3 regions of the Pantoea sp. S-LA4 genome follow, and region 1 is predicted to be linked to each of the others. Evidence: predicted binding sites of a transcription regulator. Region 1 holds the regulator's gene; each other region holds the start of a gene.
The links. The regulator CRP, encoded in region 1, controls carbon source genes, mostly activating them, when cyclic AMP is high. The targets are predictions, from matches to a motif close to ATGTGANNNNNNTCACAT.
Positions count from the first base shown of each region.

Region 2: the regulator CRP is predicted to act here: its motif matches at 2,502-2,519, upstream of pth (aminoacyl-tRNA hydrolase).
Region 3: the regulator CRP is predicted to act here: its motif matches at 3,502-3,519, upstream of ACX3P5_RS01350 (nucleoside-specific channel-forming protein Tsx).

Region 1 is NZ_JBTLRC010000002.1:3,398,098-3,404,054, reverse strand. It holds gene ACX3P5_RS16905 (YccS/YhfK family putative transporter) at 1-1,990, opposite strand, end outside; gene crp (cAMP-activated global transcriptional regulator CRP) at 2,048-2,680, opposite strand; gene ACX3P5_RS16895 (OsmC family protein) at 2,984-3,388, shown strand; gene ACX3P5_RS16890 (phosphoribulokinase) at 3,416-4,285, opposite strand; gene ACX3P5_RS16885 (YheU family protein) at 4,347-4,565, opposite strand; gene ACX3P5_RS16880 (hydrolase) at 4,570-5,586, opposite strand; gene ACX3P5_RS16875 (LysE family translocator) at 5,647-5,957, shown strand, end outside.
Region 2 is NZ_JBTLRC010000002.1:1,389,619-1,395,575, forward strand. It holds gene ACX3P5_RS07340 (VasL domain-containing protein) at 1-227, shown strand, start outside; gene ychF (redox-regulated ATPase YchF) at 555-1,646, opposite strand; gene pth (aminoacyl-tRNA hydrolase) at 1,755-2,342, opposite strand; gene ychH (stress-induced protein YchH) at 2,603-2,878, shown strand; gene ACX3P5_RS07360 (GGDEF domain-containing protein) at 2,875-4,026, opposite strand; gene prs (ribose-phosphate diphosphokinase) at 4,240-5,187, opposite strand; gene ispE (4-(cytidine 5'-diphospho)-2-C-methyl-D-erythritol kinase) at 5,324-5,957, opposite strand, start outside.
Region 3 is NZ_JBTLRC010000002.1:98,062-104,018, forward strand. It holds gene ACX3P5_RS01335 (amidohydrolase) at 1-828, opposite strand, end outside; gene ACX3P5_RS01340 (LysR family transcriptional regulator) at 944-1,843, shown strand; gene yjdN (VOC family metalloprotein YjdN) at 1,919-2,356, shown strand; gene ACX3P5_RS01350 (nucleoside-specific channel-forming protein Tsx) at 2,444-3,310, opposite strand; gene ACX3P5_RS01355 (sensor histidine kinase) at 3,588-4,943, opposite strand; gene ACX3P5_RS01360 (response regulator) at 4,940-5,599, opposite strand.

The sequences.
Region 1 (5,957 bases):
TCAGATGATCCAGAATGCGGCGCACATGCTGCTCCAGCACCGTCACCGGCCCTTCATTAATATTTTCCAGCTCATCCAGCAGATTGACCTGCGAACTGGCACCATCATATTCCAGCCGCTGCTGGCAACGTTGCAGCGCAATTTCGCACGACTGCAGATAGCGCTCCGCCAGCGTGGCGGTCAGCATGGTATGTTCCCGCGCCAGTATCGTCATCGCATTGATGTGCTCAACAATGAACTGGCTATGGGTGACCCACAGCCGCATATCCTTGAGATACTGGGCGTTAAAAGCCGGTTCCTGCATCGCCTGGTTCAGGGAGTTAAACAGCGCATTGTGCGCCTGATTAACCCGCACCCGCTGATAAGCGAGCTTCTCCGGCGACTGTTCCGCGCCCAGCAGCAGCCGCAGCGCATCCTGGTAAGTTTCCAGCGCGTCATGGGCGTTCTGTCGCAGCAAGCCGCTCTGCCACTGCGGCCAGAGCCACAGCATCCCGCCGAAGGCGATCAGGCAGCCCATCAGGGTATCCATCAGGCGCGGCAGCAGGAACTGCGCGCCATTCAGCGACAGCAGTTGCAGCGAGTAGACCGCCGTCACCGTGAAGCCAATCATCGACCAGCCGTAAAACTGGCGGGTAAAGCGGTAGCTGATAAAAGTGATCACCAGCATGATCATCAGCACCAGCGACTCCGGTACTGCGAGACGTAAGGTGGCGGCGGCAATCACCAGTCCGACAAAAGTGCCCAGCGCCCGGTGCTGAATACGAACCCGGGTGGCGCTGTAGCCGTTCTGGCTGACGAACATAATGGTCATCAGAATCCAGTAGGGCTTCGGAATATTGAAAAACAGCGCCAGCGCACTGCCCAGCATCAGCATCACGGCAAAACGACCGGCGGTGCGCAGTGCAGACGAACGCCAGGAAAGATAACTGCGCAGCGCCGGCAGCAGCGGCAGACGGCGCTGGCGATCGGCCATCAGGTCACGCTGATAGAGCGGCTTTTGCGTACGCAGCACCCGCGCGATGCGGTTAAAGTGATAAAGACAGAAATTTCCCACCGGATTATCAGGATGCTGGCGGGCAATTTTTTCCAGCGCGCCGAGCTGCTTCTCCATGCCAAACCGATCGGGTAACTGGTGATAGAGAATGTTATCCGCCAGCACCCGTAAGCGGGCCGAGATGGTCTGAGCATTCCAGCGGATCACCGCTTCCGCATGGCTCTGCTCCACCAGTTTCTGCACCTCTTCCGGCTGATGCAGGCTGACCGAGATATGTTCCTGCAGATCCAGCGCCACCTGAAAAGCACGGGTCAGCCGCTTATGGCTGTGATCCCGACTGGCGGACAGCATGTGCATCTGCTGGTAACAGGTGGTGATCAGATCGACCACTTTTTGCTGACGCGCCAGCAGCGGTGGCAGGGCCTTTTCCGGATCGGTCAGCTGGGTCAGCAGGGTATATTTGGCGTCGCAATAGTTGGCCAGTTCACGGTAGATCAGGCTCAGGCTTTCGCGCATCGGCTGCTCTTTCCACAGCCAGAACCAGAACCAGTTAAACAGCCCGTACCACAGCGTGCCGGCGATATAGAGCAGCGGCGGTACGTAGATCGGCATACGGCCAATCAGACTCAGCGTGAAGATGGCGGCGATCAGCGAGCCCGGCAACAGACGGCCGTGCAACGGGCTAATTTCACCGGTGACGCCCAGCAGCAGCGGCATCGCGAACAGAATCAGCGGCAAAGGAATCGCGTGCAGCGTCAGCCACTGAATCAGAAAACTGCCGAGCGCAAACAGGCTGCCGCCAACAATCAGGCGTTTGAAGAAACGTTTATGCGGGGTATCCAGACCGGCGATATTGCAACAGGCGGGGACTAACGAGAACAGCAGACCTTTTTGCAGGTCGCCAGCCAGCCAGCCCAGCGCCACTGGCAGACAGAGCACCAGCGTTTGCCGCAAGGCGTAATTGACTTCAGGATGGTAAATAATTCGACGCCACATCGGCCCAACACAAACAATAACGGCGCGATGTTGCCATCACGCCGTGGGTGACAGGAATTAGCGGGTGCCGTAAACGACGATGGTTTTGCCGTGTGCGGAGATCAGGTTCTGATCTTCCAGCATCTTCAAAATACGGCCCACGGTTTCACGTGAGCAACCAACGATTTGGCCAATTTCCTGACGAGTAATTTTAATTTGCATGCCGTCGGGATGCGTCATGGCATCTGGCTGCTTCGCCAGGTTAAGCAGAGTCTGAGCAATGCGTCCGGTGACGTCGAGGAAAGCGAGGTTACCCACTTTTTCAGACGTAACCTGCAGGCGACGCGCCATCTGCGACGAGAGTCGCATCAGGATATCGGGGTTAACCTGGATCAGCTGACGGAATTTCTTGTAGGAAATCTCCGCCACTTCGCACGCGGTTTTCGCACGTACCCAGGCGCTGCGCTCCTGACCTTCTTCGAACAGGCCAAGCTCGCCAATAAAATCGCCCTGATTCAGGTAAGAAAGAATCATCTCTTTGCCTTCTTCATCTTTAATCAGAACCGCGACGGAACCTTTCACGATGTAGTAAAGCGTTTCTGCTTTTTCACCTTGGTGAATCAGCGTACTTTTGGATGGATACTTGTGAATATGGCAATGGGACAGGAACCATTCGAGTGTAGGGTCTGTTTGCGGTTTGCCGAGAACCATTCGCTATTATCCTCTGTTGTAATCGTGCCCAAAATACAGGGGGCAGTTTTCCCTGTCAGGCGATGAAAGCTTCAAGCGTTTCCCTTACAGGAAATTATTCGGGCTGCATTCGGCGCAGTGCGCATCATTCTTCCCGGCTTCGCCATCGGGTGACGAAAAATATTTTCAGCACTGTTTGTAGCACAGCTTTTGCCGACTGTCTTCTGTTGTCTCGCTTCAGCTAACAGCGGATTTCTCTGGATTGCTGTTTACCAGGCGAAAGCGTACTCTGACGGCAAAACCGCATATTCTGGAGCGAAAATCATGCAGGCAAGAGTGAAATGGGTAGAAGGGCTGACATTCCTCGGTGAGTCGTCGTCCGGCCATCAGGTATTAATGGATGGCAATTCGGGTGATAAAGCGCCCAGCCCAATGGAGATGGTGCTGATGGCGGCGGGCGGATGTAGCGCCATCGACGTGGTTTCAATTCTGCAAAAAGGCCGCAACGATGTGGCTGATTGTGAAGTGAAACTGACCTCAGAACGTCGTGAAGAGGCGCCGCGAATCTTTACGCACATCAACCTGCACTTTATCGTTAGCGGCAAAGCGCTCCAGGATAAAGCGGTCTCACGCGCGGTGGATCTTTCTGCAGAAAAATATTGCTCGGTTGCCATCATGCTGGGCAAAGGCGTCACCATTACCCACAGCTATGAAGTGATCGAACGCTGATCTCTGCGGGGGCCGCTCTGCGGCCTCTTATTCTATTCGCTTGCCTTCCACCAGTCGCTTCACCAGTGGTCCCATGATCAACTCCATCGCCAGCCCCATCTTTCCGCCCGGCACCACCAGCGTATTAATGTGCGAGATAAACGATCCCTGCAGCATCGCCAGCAGGTAAGGGAAGTCGATATCGTCCAGCGCCTGGAAGTGGATCACCACGAAACTCTCATCCAGTGACGGAATAGCACGGGCGGCAAACGGGTTCGAGGTATCCACCGTCGGCACGCGCTGGAAGTTAAGGTGAGTGCGCGAGAACTGCGGCGTAATGAAGTTGATGTAATCTTCCATCGAGCGCACCACCGAGTCCATCACCGCTTCCCGCGAATGGCCGCGTTCGCTGGTGTCACGCACCAGCTTCTGAATCCACTCCAGGTTGACAATTGGTACCACGCCGACCAGTAAATCGACATGCTCAGCCACGTTATGCTGGGCGGTCACCACGCCGCCGTGCAGTCCTTCGTAAAACAGAATATCGGTGTTTTGCGGCAGCGGCTGCCACGGCGTAAAGGTACCGGGTACCTGATTCCACGGAACGGCTTCGTCATAGGTATGCAGGTATTTACGCGACTGGCCCTCACCGTTGAGCCCATACTGTTTAAAGCTCTGCTCCAGCAGGCCAAAGTCATTGGCTTCCGGACCGAAGTAACTGACATGACGGCCCAGATCGCGCGCTTTGCGGATCGCCATATCCATTTCCGGCCGGGTGAAGCGATGAAAACTGTCGCCTTCCAGTTCGGCAGCGTGCAGATCGAGCTGCTGAAAGATTTTACGGAACGCGAGGCTGGTGGTGGTGGTTCCCGCGCCGCTGGAACCGGTGACGGCAATTATCGGATGGCGTGCAGACATAAAAAAGCTCCCTGTGAGGTCGGGCCATGGGCATTGTTACCATGAATTGCCGATCGGCGCATCAGCCGCGAAATTCTTTGCGCGGCATAATATTGACCGATTCATGCAGCTCCGACCACACCAGCACCACTTCACCGGTTTCCAGCTGGCGGCGGACGTCAGCCACTTTTTCGTTCAGGCTGCGCTCCTGCTCGCCGTAGTCGGTGCCTTCACGCAGCACGAAGGTTTCAATCAGATTTTCGAGGGTCTCAGGTGAGACCTGTTGCCAGGGAATAATCACAACGTCAGGTATCCAGAAAAGGGGTCATCCATTGGGGTATGCGCTGTTCAAGCCACATTTCGGGCTGGCGCAATGTCCCGCCGACAAAGCCAACGTGACCGCCGTGTGGGGTCAGCTGATAAGTAATAGTGGCAGATAATTGGCTGCTGTGCGGTATCACCTCATCACTCATGAACGGGTCATCTTTGGCATGAATGATCAGCAGCGGCTTAGCGACCTGTTTCAGCCAGGGCAGGGCGCTGGCACGCCGATAGTAATCAGCGGCATCGATAAAACCGTGGGCGCGAGCGGTGATCGCATCATCGAAGTCACGCAGACGCCGCAACGCTTTCAGTTGCGCCAGATTGACCGGCAAGGTTTCTGGCCAGGCGTGCAGTTTGCGCCGCGCATTCTTCTTTAGCTGGGCCAGCAGGTAGTATTGATAAAAGCGCGAGAAACCGCGCTCCAGTCTGATGCTGCACGGTTCCAGCATCAGCGGCGCAGAGACAATGACGCCGGCATCAACCGGCGCATCCGACCCCTGCTGGCCCAGCAGACAACCCAGCATATTGCCGCCCAGTGAAAAGCCCACCGCGACGGTCGGAACCCGGCTCCAGCGGGATTGCAGCCAGTGCAGGAAATAGCGCGCATCTTCGGTTTCGCCGGAGTGATAGATGCGGTTCTGCCGGTTAGGTTCGCCGCTGCAGCCGCGGAAATGCATCACCACCGCCAGCCAGCCACGCGCGCGGCAGATTGCCATCAGCCCGTGGATATAGGGGCTGTGGAAGCTGCCTTCCAGCCCGTGAAACAGCACTACCCGGGGTTTATGCAGCGCCCGCTGCGGATCTTCACTCCAGGCGAGATCGACAAAATCGCCATCGGGCAGATCGAGACGCTGCCAGTGCGGATCGACGTTGATCTGCCGCCGCAACAGACGGGGCAACACCGTTTGCAGATGGGCATTGCGCAGACCCGCTAACGGGATAAATTGATCGGTGTCGGGTCCGGTGAATTTCATTCGGTAAAAGCTTGTCTGATCCATATCACACTGTTAGCTTCGATAGGTTTTTTGCTTGCTGGGGGTGAGGAGCACCCGATTGCTATGGAACTCAGTCTTTTCTTGTCGATGTTAGGATTCCTTTGGGTCGCCGCGATCACGCCAGGCCCTAATAATATGTTACTTACCGCAGGCGGCGCCAATTTTGGCTTTCTGCGTACGCTTCCCCTGATGATTGGCATCATGATCGGCATGCAGGTGATGCTGCTGATGGTGGCGTTTGGCGTCGGCGGGCTGATTCTGCTCTATCCCTCGCTGCATCTGGTGCTGAAAATCGCCGGTAGCCTCTACCTGCTGTGGCTGGCCTGGAAAATTGCCACCGCCAGCTATGAAAAACTGGATACCGATCAGGTGCC
Region 2 (5,957 bases), 2.0 Mb from region 1:
GAGGCAGGTACCTGACGGTCAGCGAGCTTAAATCAGCGGTCTTCAGCATGATGACGCATTTTCGGCAGACGATACCCGTAGAGGAACAGTTGCGGCTCATTCGTCAGCTACCAGATGATTCACCTGCCAGGCAGCAGCAGATCGAGCAAGCCGGGCAGCATCTGCGTGCACAGGCCTATGCGCTGATGAAGGAGAAAGAAAAAGAGACCACGGCAGCATCATTCTGATCTCGCTTTCCGCTGATGAGTGGATTCAGCAATGATCGCTTCCGCTTACAACACTGCTGGCCGCGCCGGTCAGCATTGTTGATGCCATCAGTGCGATACCGCTGCGCCGCTATGATCTGAAAACAACAGATTGATCTTCCGGCAGATCCCTTAACCCGTTACCAGGCTGAGTTAAAGTGCAGCAGATGGCAGCCAGCACTTCATCGCCTCCTTTCAAAGGGCGCTCCATAGCTTCTGAAAACAAAAATCCACGCCATGGCGTGGATTTTATCGGGTATGTTGCGCTGCATCAGGTTCAGTTAAACCTCATGAGACAACAGAAACCAATCAGACGTTAAACAGGAAGTTCATCACGTCGCCATCTTTGACGATGTACTCTTTCCCTTCAGAACGCATCTTGCCGGCTTCTTTCGCGCCTTGCTCGCCTTTATAAGCGATAAAGTCTTCAAAGGCGATGGTCTGTGCACGGATGAAGCCTTTCTCGAAGTCGGTATGGATTTTACCGGCTGCCTGAGGAGCCGTAGCGCCTACCGGGATGGTCCAGGCACGCACTTCTTTCACGCCTGCGGTGAAGTAAGTCTGCAGGTTCAGCAGGGAGTAACCGGCACGGATCACACGGTTCAGGCCTGGCTCTTCCAGTCCCAGTTCCGCCATGAACTCATCACGATCTTCATCTTCCAGCTCAGCGATATCTGATTCCACCGCAGCACACACCGGCACCACCACGGAACCTTCCGCTTCGGCGATGGCACGCACCTGATCAAGGTAAGGGTTGTTCTCAAAACCGTCTTCATTGACGTTAGCGATGTACATGGTCGGCTTCAGCGTCAGGAAGCTCAGATAGCGAATTGCCGCTTTCTCATCAGCATCCAGATCCAGCGAACGCAGCATACCGGCTTCAGAGAGATGCGGCAGGCACTTCTCCAGCGCTGCCAGTTCGGCTTTCGCGTCTTTATCGCCGCCTTTGGCTTTCTTCTGCACGCGCTGAATCGCACGTTCGCAGGTATCGAGATCGGAGAGCGCCAGTTCGGTGTTGATGACGTCAATATCTTCAGCCGGGTTTACTTTGCCCGCAACGTGAATGATGTTGTCGTTCTCAAAGCAGCGCACCACGTGACCGATCGCTTCGGTTTCACGGATGTTGGTCAGGAACTGGTTACCCAGTCCTTCACCTTTTGACGCGCCTTTTACCAGGCCAGCGATGTCGACGAATTCCATGGTCGTAGGCACCACGCGCTGCGGTTTAACAATCTCAGACAGCTGATCGAGACGCAGGTCAGGCATCGGCACCACGCCAGTGTTGGGCTCAATGGTGCAGAAGGGGAAGTTAGCCGCTTCGATACCCGCTTTAGTCAGCGCGTTAAACAGCGTGGATTTACCGACGTTCGGCAGGCCGACGATACCGCATTTGAATCCCATGGTTTGATACCCTTTATAACTGGATGGACAGCCCGCCCGGCGGCGCACTGTCGGAGACGAAATGAAAATTTTCGCGCATTATACACAGAATCGCGACGATTCGGGCGATTAAGCAGGCTTGAAAGCGTGCAGCCGGTTCATCGCCTTGATGCGATCTTCTTTCAGCCACAGTTCGGTGCAGCGCACCGCTTCATCAATGGCGTCATCAATCAGTTTCTGCTCACTGGCGGGCGGTTTGCCCAGCACAAATCCGGTTACCTTATTGCGATCGCCCGGATGACCGATGCCGATGCGCAGACGGTGGAAGTTATTGTTGTTGCCTAGCTTACTGATGATGTCCTTCAGCCCATTATGGCCACCATGCCCGCCGCCTTGCTTAAACTTCGCTACGCCTGGCGGCAAGTCGAGTTCATCGTGGGCCACCAGAATCTCTTCCGGTGCAATGCGATAGAAGGTCGCCATTGCGGCCACCGCTTTGCCGCTCAGGTTCATAAAAGTGGTCGGCACCAGCAAGCGCACATCTTCTCCGGCGATCGCCAGACGGGCGGTATAGCCGAAGAATTTACCTTCCTCTTTCAGTGACTGATTGTGGCGCTCAGCCAGTAAATCCAGATACCAGGCACCGGCATTATGGCGCGTGGCGGCATATTCAGCGCCGGGATTGGCAAGACCCACAATCAGTTTAATGCTGCTCACAATGAATATCCTGCTGTTATTGCCAAAGGGCGTTAGTTTACTTCGCCGCAGGCGAGATGACAAAGCGCATACCGTTAAAGTGATTCAGAACGGTGATTAATCATTTTTCATCTAAATCAATAAGCTGCAATCAGATCCAGTCACAAGTTTATGGCGGTTGTGTGATCCGGCCCGCAACGTTGCCGTCAGCCATTGCCTAAACTTATGGCAACTTAACATTGTGTGCGGTTTTAATCGGCTCATAAGGATGGAGGTGCAACATGAAACATCAACATTGTCGCGTCGCGGGTAATAGTTTGATGGTACTGGGATTACTCACAATGGTACTGGGTGTTGGCTATTCAATTATCAACCAGTTACCGTCGCTTCATCTGCCACAGTTTCTGGCGCACGGTGCGATGTTCAGTATTTTTATCGGCGCGCTGCTGTGGCTGGTCGGCGCACGCGTCAGCGGTCGTGAAAAAGTGGAAGATCGTTATTACTGGCTGCGTCATTACGACAAACGCTGCCGTCGGTCTCATCACACCCATCACTAACGGATGGCTGCCGATATCGGCTGCTGTTCAGTACGATTTCTGCCGCTGGCTTTGGCGCGATAAAGCGCCTCATCGGCCAGCGCCAGTAAATCCTCGAAGCGGTGCTGACGACGGGTCGCCGTGGCAAATCCAATGCTGACCGTATAGTCTACGGCGCTGGTTTGTGACTGACTGGTCGCCAAACGAATCGCTTCACACCAGGCCTGTGCTTCCTCTGCACCTGCCGGAATAATCGCTGCAAACTCCTCACCGCCCAGTCGGGCAAAACGTCCTTCAACCGGGATCAGTCCGGTCACTAACTGGCAAAAGTCGATCAAAATCTGGTCGCCCTGATGGTGTCCATAACGGTCATTGACGCTTTTAAAGTGATCGAGGTCGAACAGCACCGCAGTAAACGGGCGGTTCTGCCGATGGCAGCGCGCCACGATTTTCTCTGCCTCAAGAAACAGCGCCCGCCGGTTCCAGACGCTGGTCAGCGGATCGTGCAGTGAGGCGTATTTGTAGGCGATCTGGGTGCGCTCATTGACCATCGCCAGAATGGTGAAGGTCAGGCCGATGACAAACAGAATCGATTCCAGAATCACATAAACCGAAAAGTCAGACCCGCCAATCGCACCGTGCAGGCGGGTCGGTATCGCCTTGTCCAGCAGCATCCGCGCCAGATGAAACAGCAGATGGATCCACAGCAGCAGTTGCGCGGGCCAGAAGGTGACTTTCAGCGAATCACGGGCCAGCCATAACAACTGGATCAGCGCCGCCGTGTATGCAACACAGGCGATGCACAGCACCAGCACCCGCTTGGGTAAGCTGTAGTAGAACGCTGGAAAACAGCAGAGGATCGCCCAGAGCAGTGCGCCCAGCAGCCAGCCGGTGCCGATCTTTTTACCGCAGAATAAGCGAAAGGCATTGAGTAAGCCGCCATAGGCCAGCATCACCAGCACATTGCCGGCGGCAACCGGCAGAAACTGCATTCCGCTGCTGCGTAAACTGCTAAAAAACACCGCCACCAGGGTAAAAATAAGCGACAGACAGGTAAAACCCAGCACGCGATCGTATTGCGATCCCATCCAGGCAAAAACCATGATGATGCTTAAAAAACCCAACACGTAGAGCTCACAAATAAATAGCGTATAGATATCCAGAGTCATAGTGGTGGCGTTGTGATGAAAAGTGCGCAGCAAATTATCACTTAACCGTCTGGGGCAGAAGTGAGGAATGCGGCGTTTTACTAAAAGAGTGGGTGGCGTTGAAAATAACCGATTTCGGGGAAATTTATCGCGGGAATATCACTAAAGGCAGCGAGTTAATCGGGCCGTCGCACAGATGAAAAAAACCGGGCATGAAGCCCGGTTTCGCGAAGATTAATGCTCGAACATCGCCGAGATTGACTCTTCGTTACTGATGCGGCGAATCGCTTCAGCCAGCATGCCAGACAAAGTCAGGGTGCGCACATTCGGCAGTGACTTCATCTCTTCAGACAGCGGAATGGTATCGCAGACAATCACCTGGTCGATCACCGACTTACGCAGGTTTTCAACCGCGTTGCCTGAGAAGATTGGGTGCGTTGCGTAAGCAAATACGCGCTTCGCACCGCGCTCTTTCAACGCTTCAGCCGCTTTACACAGCGTGCCGCCGGTGTCGATCATGTCGTCGACCAGCACGCAGTCGCGGCCAGCAACGTCACCAATAATGTGCATCACCTGAGAAACGTTCGCGCGCGGGCGGCGTTTATCGATGATTGCCATATCGGTGTCGTTCAGCAGTTTAGCGATAGCACGGGCACGCACTACGCCACCAATATCGGGAGAAACAACAATCGGGTTTTCCAGACCAATCTGCAGCATGTCTTCCAGCAGAATCGGGCTGCCAAATACGTTATCAACCGGGACGTCGAAGAAGCCCTGGATCTGCTCGGCGTGCAGGTCAACCGTCAGAACACGGTCAACACCGACGCTGGAAAGGAAGTCTGCCACTACTTTAGCGGTAATAGGTACACGCGCGGAGCGCACGCGGCGATCCTGACGGGCATAACCAAAGTAGGGGATGACTGCGGTAATACGACCAGCAGAAGCACGACGCAGCGCGTCGACCATCACAACCAGTTCCATCAGATTATCGTTGGTGGGAGCACAGGTGGACTGGATGATGAAAATATCACCACCGCGTACATTTTCGTTAATCTGTACGCTCACTTCACCGTCACTGAAACGACCAACGGCGGCGTCTCCCAGACTGGTGTAAAGGCGGTTGGCAATACGTTGTGCTAGTTCCGGGGTGGCGTTACCAGCAAATAGCTTCATATCAGGCACGAGAAGAACCTCAGGCTTTGCGTCCAGAGAATGAACGGCACGACAGTAACCGGCGAATACGGTCATGGGCGTTCACACGGGTGTGTTGATGCGAAACGTGCAGTGTCTGGAACGGGGTGACACTGTCACGCATTCGCTAATCGCCTCGCAGGGCACGCTGTAGCGGCGAAACATTTACGCCTCGGGCTACAAATCCGCGCACCCCATTCGGGGCAAGTTCCAGCACCTGACGAGCAGCAGACTCGGTGTCAAATTCAGCAAACACACAAGCGCCAGTGCCAGTCAGGCGCGACGGCGCGTATTCTAGCAGCCAGGAAACAAGCTCTTCAACCTCGCGAAAACGTTTTCTTACCACTGCTTCACAATCATTAGCGAAGGGTGAGGATAAAAGCGTCGCTAAACTGCGCACCGGCGTGTCTCGCGTCAGCGCGGGGTCGTTGAAGACTGCCGGGGTGCTGATACTCACGCCGGGATGGGCGACAAGATACCACTTTTCTTCCGGCTCTGCGGGCTGAAGTTGTTCACCGACACCCTGAGCAAAGGCGGCGAAGCCTTTTACGAACACCGGAACGTCGGCACCGAGCTGCACGCCAATGGCCGCCAGTTCATCCGGCGTCAGGCCGGTTTGCCACAGATGATTGAGCGCCACCAGCACGGTTGCCGCGTTGGATGAGCCGCCGCCGAGACCACCACCCATCGGCAAACGCTTCTCAATGGCAATCTGCGCGCCAGCCTGGGCGGGCAGCGTCTGCTTCGCCTGAGCCGCCTGT
Region 3 (5,957 bases), 3.3 Mb from region 1:
GACACGCGCCACACCGCCGCTGTGCTGGGTAAGACCGTGCAGCGCCAGCGTTGCCTGAGCCGCCGCCAGCAGGGCATTGCGGCCCTCTTCCGGTCGACCACCGGCATGCGCGCCGACGCCGGTGAAATTGACGTCGAGTTTGGTGGTGGCGAGGAAGCTGTCGCTGCCACACACCAGCTCACCCGCTGGCACGCCGGTGCCGAGATGGATAGCGGTAAACAGATCAACATCATCCACCACGCCAGCCGCCACCATCGCTCTGGCACCGCGAACCCCCTCTTCGGCGGGCTGGAAAATGAGTTTAATCGTGCCGCTCAGCTGATCTTTCATCGCCATCAGCACCGAGGCGAGGCCGAGGCCGATGGTAGTGTGGCCGTCGTGTCCGCAGGCGTGCATCATGCCGGGATTGCAGGAGGCGAAGCCTTCACGCTGTGGCAGGTGATCTTCCGCCTGACTCTCATTGAGATCGAGCGCGTCCATATCGACCCGGAAGCCGATCACCGGGCCGGGACGACCGGTTTCCAGCGTGGCAACGATGCCGCAAAAACCGCCGGAGAAGTGGTTGATCCACTGCGGTAACGCGCCCTGCTGCAGCGCCCGGGCTTCCTGCTGCTGCAGCACGGTCTCGCTGGGTAAGCCCATGCGCGCATCGGCGTCGATCACCTCACGGCCCAGTTGCAGGTGATAACCCAGCTTGTGCAGCTCGTCGGCGACCCGCGTGGCGGTACGGAACTCCAGCCAGCCAGATTCCGCGTAATGATGGAACTCCCGGCGCCAGCTTTTGAGCTGCGCCAGCCGGGCGCTGATAAGGTCGGAAAGGGTATTCATCGGCACTGTCCTTACTGTTGGTTTTTTACGCACTGCCTCGAATCTACACAATGGTATTAGCCGGCATAAGATGCGAATATCTTGTGACTGATAAACAACGGTTATCACAAAAACTATGACTGCCAACCTTAAACTTCATCAGCTGCGCGCCTTTGTTGACGTGGCACGCCAGGGCAGCATCCGGGCGGCAAGCCGTCTTTCCGGGCTTTCGCAGCCGGCATTAACCAAAGCGATTCAGGAACTGGAGCGTGAACTCGGTGCCCGGTTGTTTATCCGCCGTCAGCAGGGCGTGGTCTTAACCGATATCGGTGATAACTTTTTTCGACATGCCAGTCTGGTGCTGGCGGAGTTGCGAGTAGCGCAGGAGGATATCCAGCAGCGGCTGGGGCTGGGCGGCGGGCAGGTGAACATCGGCGTCGGCGGCAGCGTGGCGCGCACCATCATGCCGCAGGTGATTAACCAGTTTCATCGTGAATACCCGCTGGTGAAGGTGCGCATCGTAGAAGGGCAACTGGTGTCGATGGTGCATGAGTTGCGGCAGGGCGCGCTTGATTTCACCATCAATACCTACGATCAAAGTCATCTCGATCAGGAGCTGATGTATGAGCGAATGATGGAGCGCGAGTATAAAGTGGTGGTGCGCAAGGGCCATCCGCTGGAGAAGGCACGCTCGCTGGCCGAGTTGCAGCAGGCGGACTGGACCATGCCGACGCCCAAGGGCAGCTACTATCGCTTACTGCACGATCTGTTTGACGAGCGCGGCATGGCACCCAAAATAGTGGTGACCTGCGAAACCTTTATGGCCTGTACCAGCCTGGTGGCGCAAAGCGATTTCATCAGTATTTTATCGGTGGATGTGATCGACGATCCCATTCTCGGCCGCTCGCTGGTGGCGCTGTCGCTGGACGAACCGCTGCCGAAAGCGATCTTTTATCTGATTCAGCGTAAGGATACCGCGCTGACGCCGATGAGCAGTTATATGGCGCAGTTATTTCGTCGTTATTGCCAGCGCTGACGGGTAGCGTTCTCTCATCGTCTACACTTGGTGTATTCGCGTAAATGTGAGTTCAACCCACAATCGGAGGTGACGATGCAAGTCTGTCCATATCTGTTTCTCTATGGTCGCTGTGAAGAGGCAATCGAGTTTTACCTGCAGGCCACAGGCGGGAAACTGCTGGAGAAAATGACCTTTGGCGATATGCCAGAGCAGGGCGAGCAGGTAGGCGATCAATCTGCGCCGCCGCAGCCGCCGGAAAAAATCATGCACGCGCATCTGCGTATCGGTCAGGGAGAGTTGATGCTGAGCGACGGTAACACGCAGAAGCCGCCGGCCTCGGATCACGCCGGCTATGCGGTCAGCCTCGCCACCACGGATGCAGAGCAGGGCAAAACCTGGTTTGAAAAACTGTCCGTGGGCGGCAAAGTGACGACCCCGTGGCAGGAGACGTTCTGGTCAAATGGATTTGCGATGTTTATCGATCAGTTCGGCATTCCGTGGCGCATCAACGTGGTGAAGCCGCAGGAATAAAGCAGGATGCGGGATCGGCGCCGGTGACAGCGGCGCCGTTTTAGGGTCGCCTGAGCACGGCCAGCCTTGCAGCCAGCCGCCCGCTCATCAGAAGTTGTAACCCGCCACCAGGTAGTAACCCCAGCCGGTCGATTTCACTTCAAACGGACCGTTACCGAAGTTCAGCTCCTGCCCATCCGCCCACTGACCGCCATTGTGGAAGTAACGCGCCACGGCTGAGAAGTGCCAGTGATCGTAACCCAGCGACAGAATATGGCTTGAAGCGATTGAGTTACTGGTGCGCGACGAACCGCCTTTCTCGTTGAGATCGGAACCCCAGTCAAAGTTGGTGAAGCCGACATAGCCAAGGTTACCGCCCCACAGCGTGGTGATCGGCACAAAGTATTTCACCTTGAAGCGATAGCCATCCCAGCTGTTTTCATTTGCCGCACCGTAGTTTTCCCACTGATATTTGGCATAGACGTTCAGTGACAGACCCACATCGCTGTGAGTATCGATATCGGTGCCCAGACCCATATACCAGGTATTCTGGCGGTTATCGCTGTTGCGGCCCATGTCGTAGATGTAGTTGTTGGCGAAATACCACTCTTTGAACGGACCAAAGGCCAGGCTGGTGCCAGTCAGTTTGTCGATCGAGAAGCGCGGTTCAATCTCCATAAACATCGGCGAACCGTGGTCAAAAATACCGTTGGCGTTGCTGTTACCCGCGCCGAAGAAGTTGGTCAGATCGAGATAACCGTAGAAATCGAACCAGTCTTTTTTGGCAAACGCTTCATATTCCAGATAAACGTCGTTGTTAAACTGCGGCCCGAAGCGCGTGTGGTAGCTGCCCACCACGTTTACGCTCTGATGCCACCAGTCGGACAGATATTGCGGATCGCTATCAGCGGCTTGCGCAACACCCGTCCAGGAACATGCCAGTACGGCACCTGCTATCAACGTTTTGAATTTCATTATCATTAACCACATGCTTTTGACCGCTGCACAGCAGGCGCAGTCAGAGAGAAGTCGATCCCGGGGTGGGGAGTGAGTTATTCAGGACATAACAGCCAGTTTCCAGCCCGCGTAGCGTGCCTGCAACATAGCGATAGAAAATAGATTTTGCTCACGTTTGTCAAAAAGTGTTGCATTACAATTCAGTGAAAATGTGACGTGCTTCACAATAATGGCGGTGATCGAACGGAACCAGGCAACCGTTTACGTTGTCTGGTTCGCGATCAAACGTGCGGGATCAGGGAAAAGTGACGCGGACCTGCAAACCACAAATTGCACCCTGTGGCGTCAGGCAATTGGAAAGGGCGACATGAATCTGATGCTTCTGCGCAACGCTGCGCACAATCGATAAACCCAGACCGCTGCCCTGCGCTTTAACGTCAGGGGAACGGGTGAAACGGTCAAAGGCGCGTTCAATAAAGGATTCCGGCATACCTGGTCCGTTATCGACAATATCCACCACCGTCTTGCCCGCCACCCGATGCAGCAGAACATCCACCAGGCTCCCTTCCGGCGTATGCAACATGGCGTTACCAATCAGGTTGTCGAACAGGCTACGCAGTTCAGAGCGGCTGGCCTGCAGGCGATACTGGGTCGAGCCGTTAAAGCCGATATCGATGCCGCGTTTATCGGCCACCACCATCAACTGCTCAATGCTCTCTTTCAGCAGATCTTCCAGTTCAATCTGCTCAATGCTGGCCACCACGCTTTGATCTTCCTGACGGGAGACGTTCAGCAACTGGGTCACCAGGTGACGGGTACGCGTCACGCCCGCTTCGAGCTGACTGAACTGCCGGCTGGCCTCGCCCGGCTGAATATGCTGACGCAGATTCTCCAGCTGCAGCGTGACAGCGGTGACCGGGGTTCGCAGTTCGTGAGCGGCATCTTCCAGGAACTGCCGCTGGGATGACCAGGCCTCGCGCAGCTTATTCAGCAACGCGTTATACGCGGCAACCAGCGGCAGGATCTCATCCGGCAAGCCTTCCGGTGAGACATTGTGCGGATGATGCGTCTCCTGCGCCGCGATCTGCCGCGAGGCGACCTGCAGATCGCGGGTGATCTTCCGCACCACCAGCCAGATCACCAGCAGCGACAGCGGCATCATCAGGATCAACGGAATGATCGCCGACAGCGCCCGTTTGACCATCAGCGCTTTCATGTAGCTGAGGTTGTGCATCACCTGAATGGTCTTGATCTCACTGCCAGGCTGACCGGGTCGGGTATAGATACGCCATTCGCAGTCATCACAATGGCCCACATCGACATCGCGGTAACCGCGCTGGGCTTGCAGCGGTGCGTGCAGTTCCGGCCACGAGCTGGCACGCAGCCGGCCCTGGTTATCCCACAGCTGCACCACAAAAGCGCTCTTCGCCTTGTCAGGCGGAATGAGCATCGGCATCAGTGCCGGCATCTGCTTGTTGGTCGACCAGGCATCGGCGATTTTCGACAGCTGATCGTCCTTCATGGTGCCGACCATGTCGCCATAGCAGCTGAAGAAGTACCAGGTGACGCCGCCAATCATCAGCAGATGAATAATCAGCAGCGTACTGAGTAATTTATTGCGTAACGAACGCATAAAGGGGAACGGTTTCATATTGCCGGCACCCGCCAGCCCAGCCCGCGTACATTGCGAATCGCGTCGTTATCCAGCTTGCGCCGCATCCCGTGGATCAGCACATCAACCGCGTTGCTGCTCACTTCGTCGCCCCAGCCGTAAATACGGTTCTCCAGCTGCTCGCGCGAGAGAATCGCGCCGGGACGCTCCAGCAAGGCATAAAGCAGGGCATATTCGCGCGCGGTCAGCTGCTCGCGCTGGCCCTTATAGAGCACTTCGCGCGTCATCATATCCAGCTGCACATCGCCGCTGCCCAGCACCGAATCCGCCGCACCGTGGCGACGTCGGGTAATCGCCCGCATCCGGGCCAGCACTTCCTGCAGATCAAAAGGTTTAAGCAGGTAATCGTCAGCGCCGCTGTCGAGCCCCTGTATCCGCTGCGCCACCGTATCGCGCGCAGTCAGGATCAGCACCGGCGTAGAATCGCCGCGCCCGCGCGCCCGGCGCAGCACCTGCAATCCGTCATCACGCGGTAAGCCGAGATCCAGCAACACGCAGCTGTAGCCGCCTTCGCTCCAGGCGTTATGGGCATAAACGCCATCGCGTACCCAGTCCACCGACCAGCCCGCGCCCTCTAAAGCCTGCTGCAGGTTCGCGCCGATCATTTCATCATCTTCAACCAATAACACGCGCATGGCTGATCTCCTTCGTAAAGATGGGAGAGAGTTTATACATCAATTGTTAGGTCAGAATTATCCGCCGTCATTCCGCCGTCATACTTCGTACTACAGCGGCGTTGGCTACGTCTGGCCGCCTTGCGGTAATACGAATTATAGGGGCGAATCGGGTGTGACTTAACGCAAATTAGCCTGGCGGATTCGACGGTGACTTAACACAAATTATTTAAATGCTGGCCGCCAGGAGGCAACGAAAAAGAGTTAAATCGACGCCGATGTAACTTAACGCAAATTATTTTACCGGATTGCCAGGATCACTTAATGCTTATTATTCAGGCAGGTTGTTGCCGTTATCTGACCGATAAAGGGGGCCGCA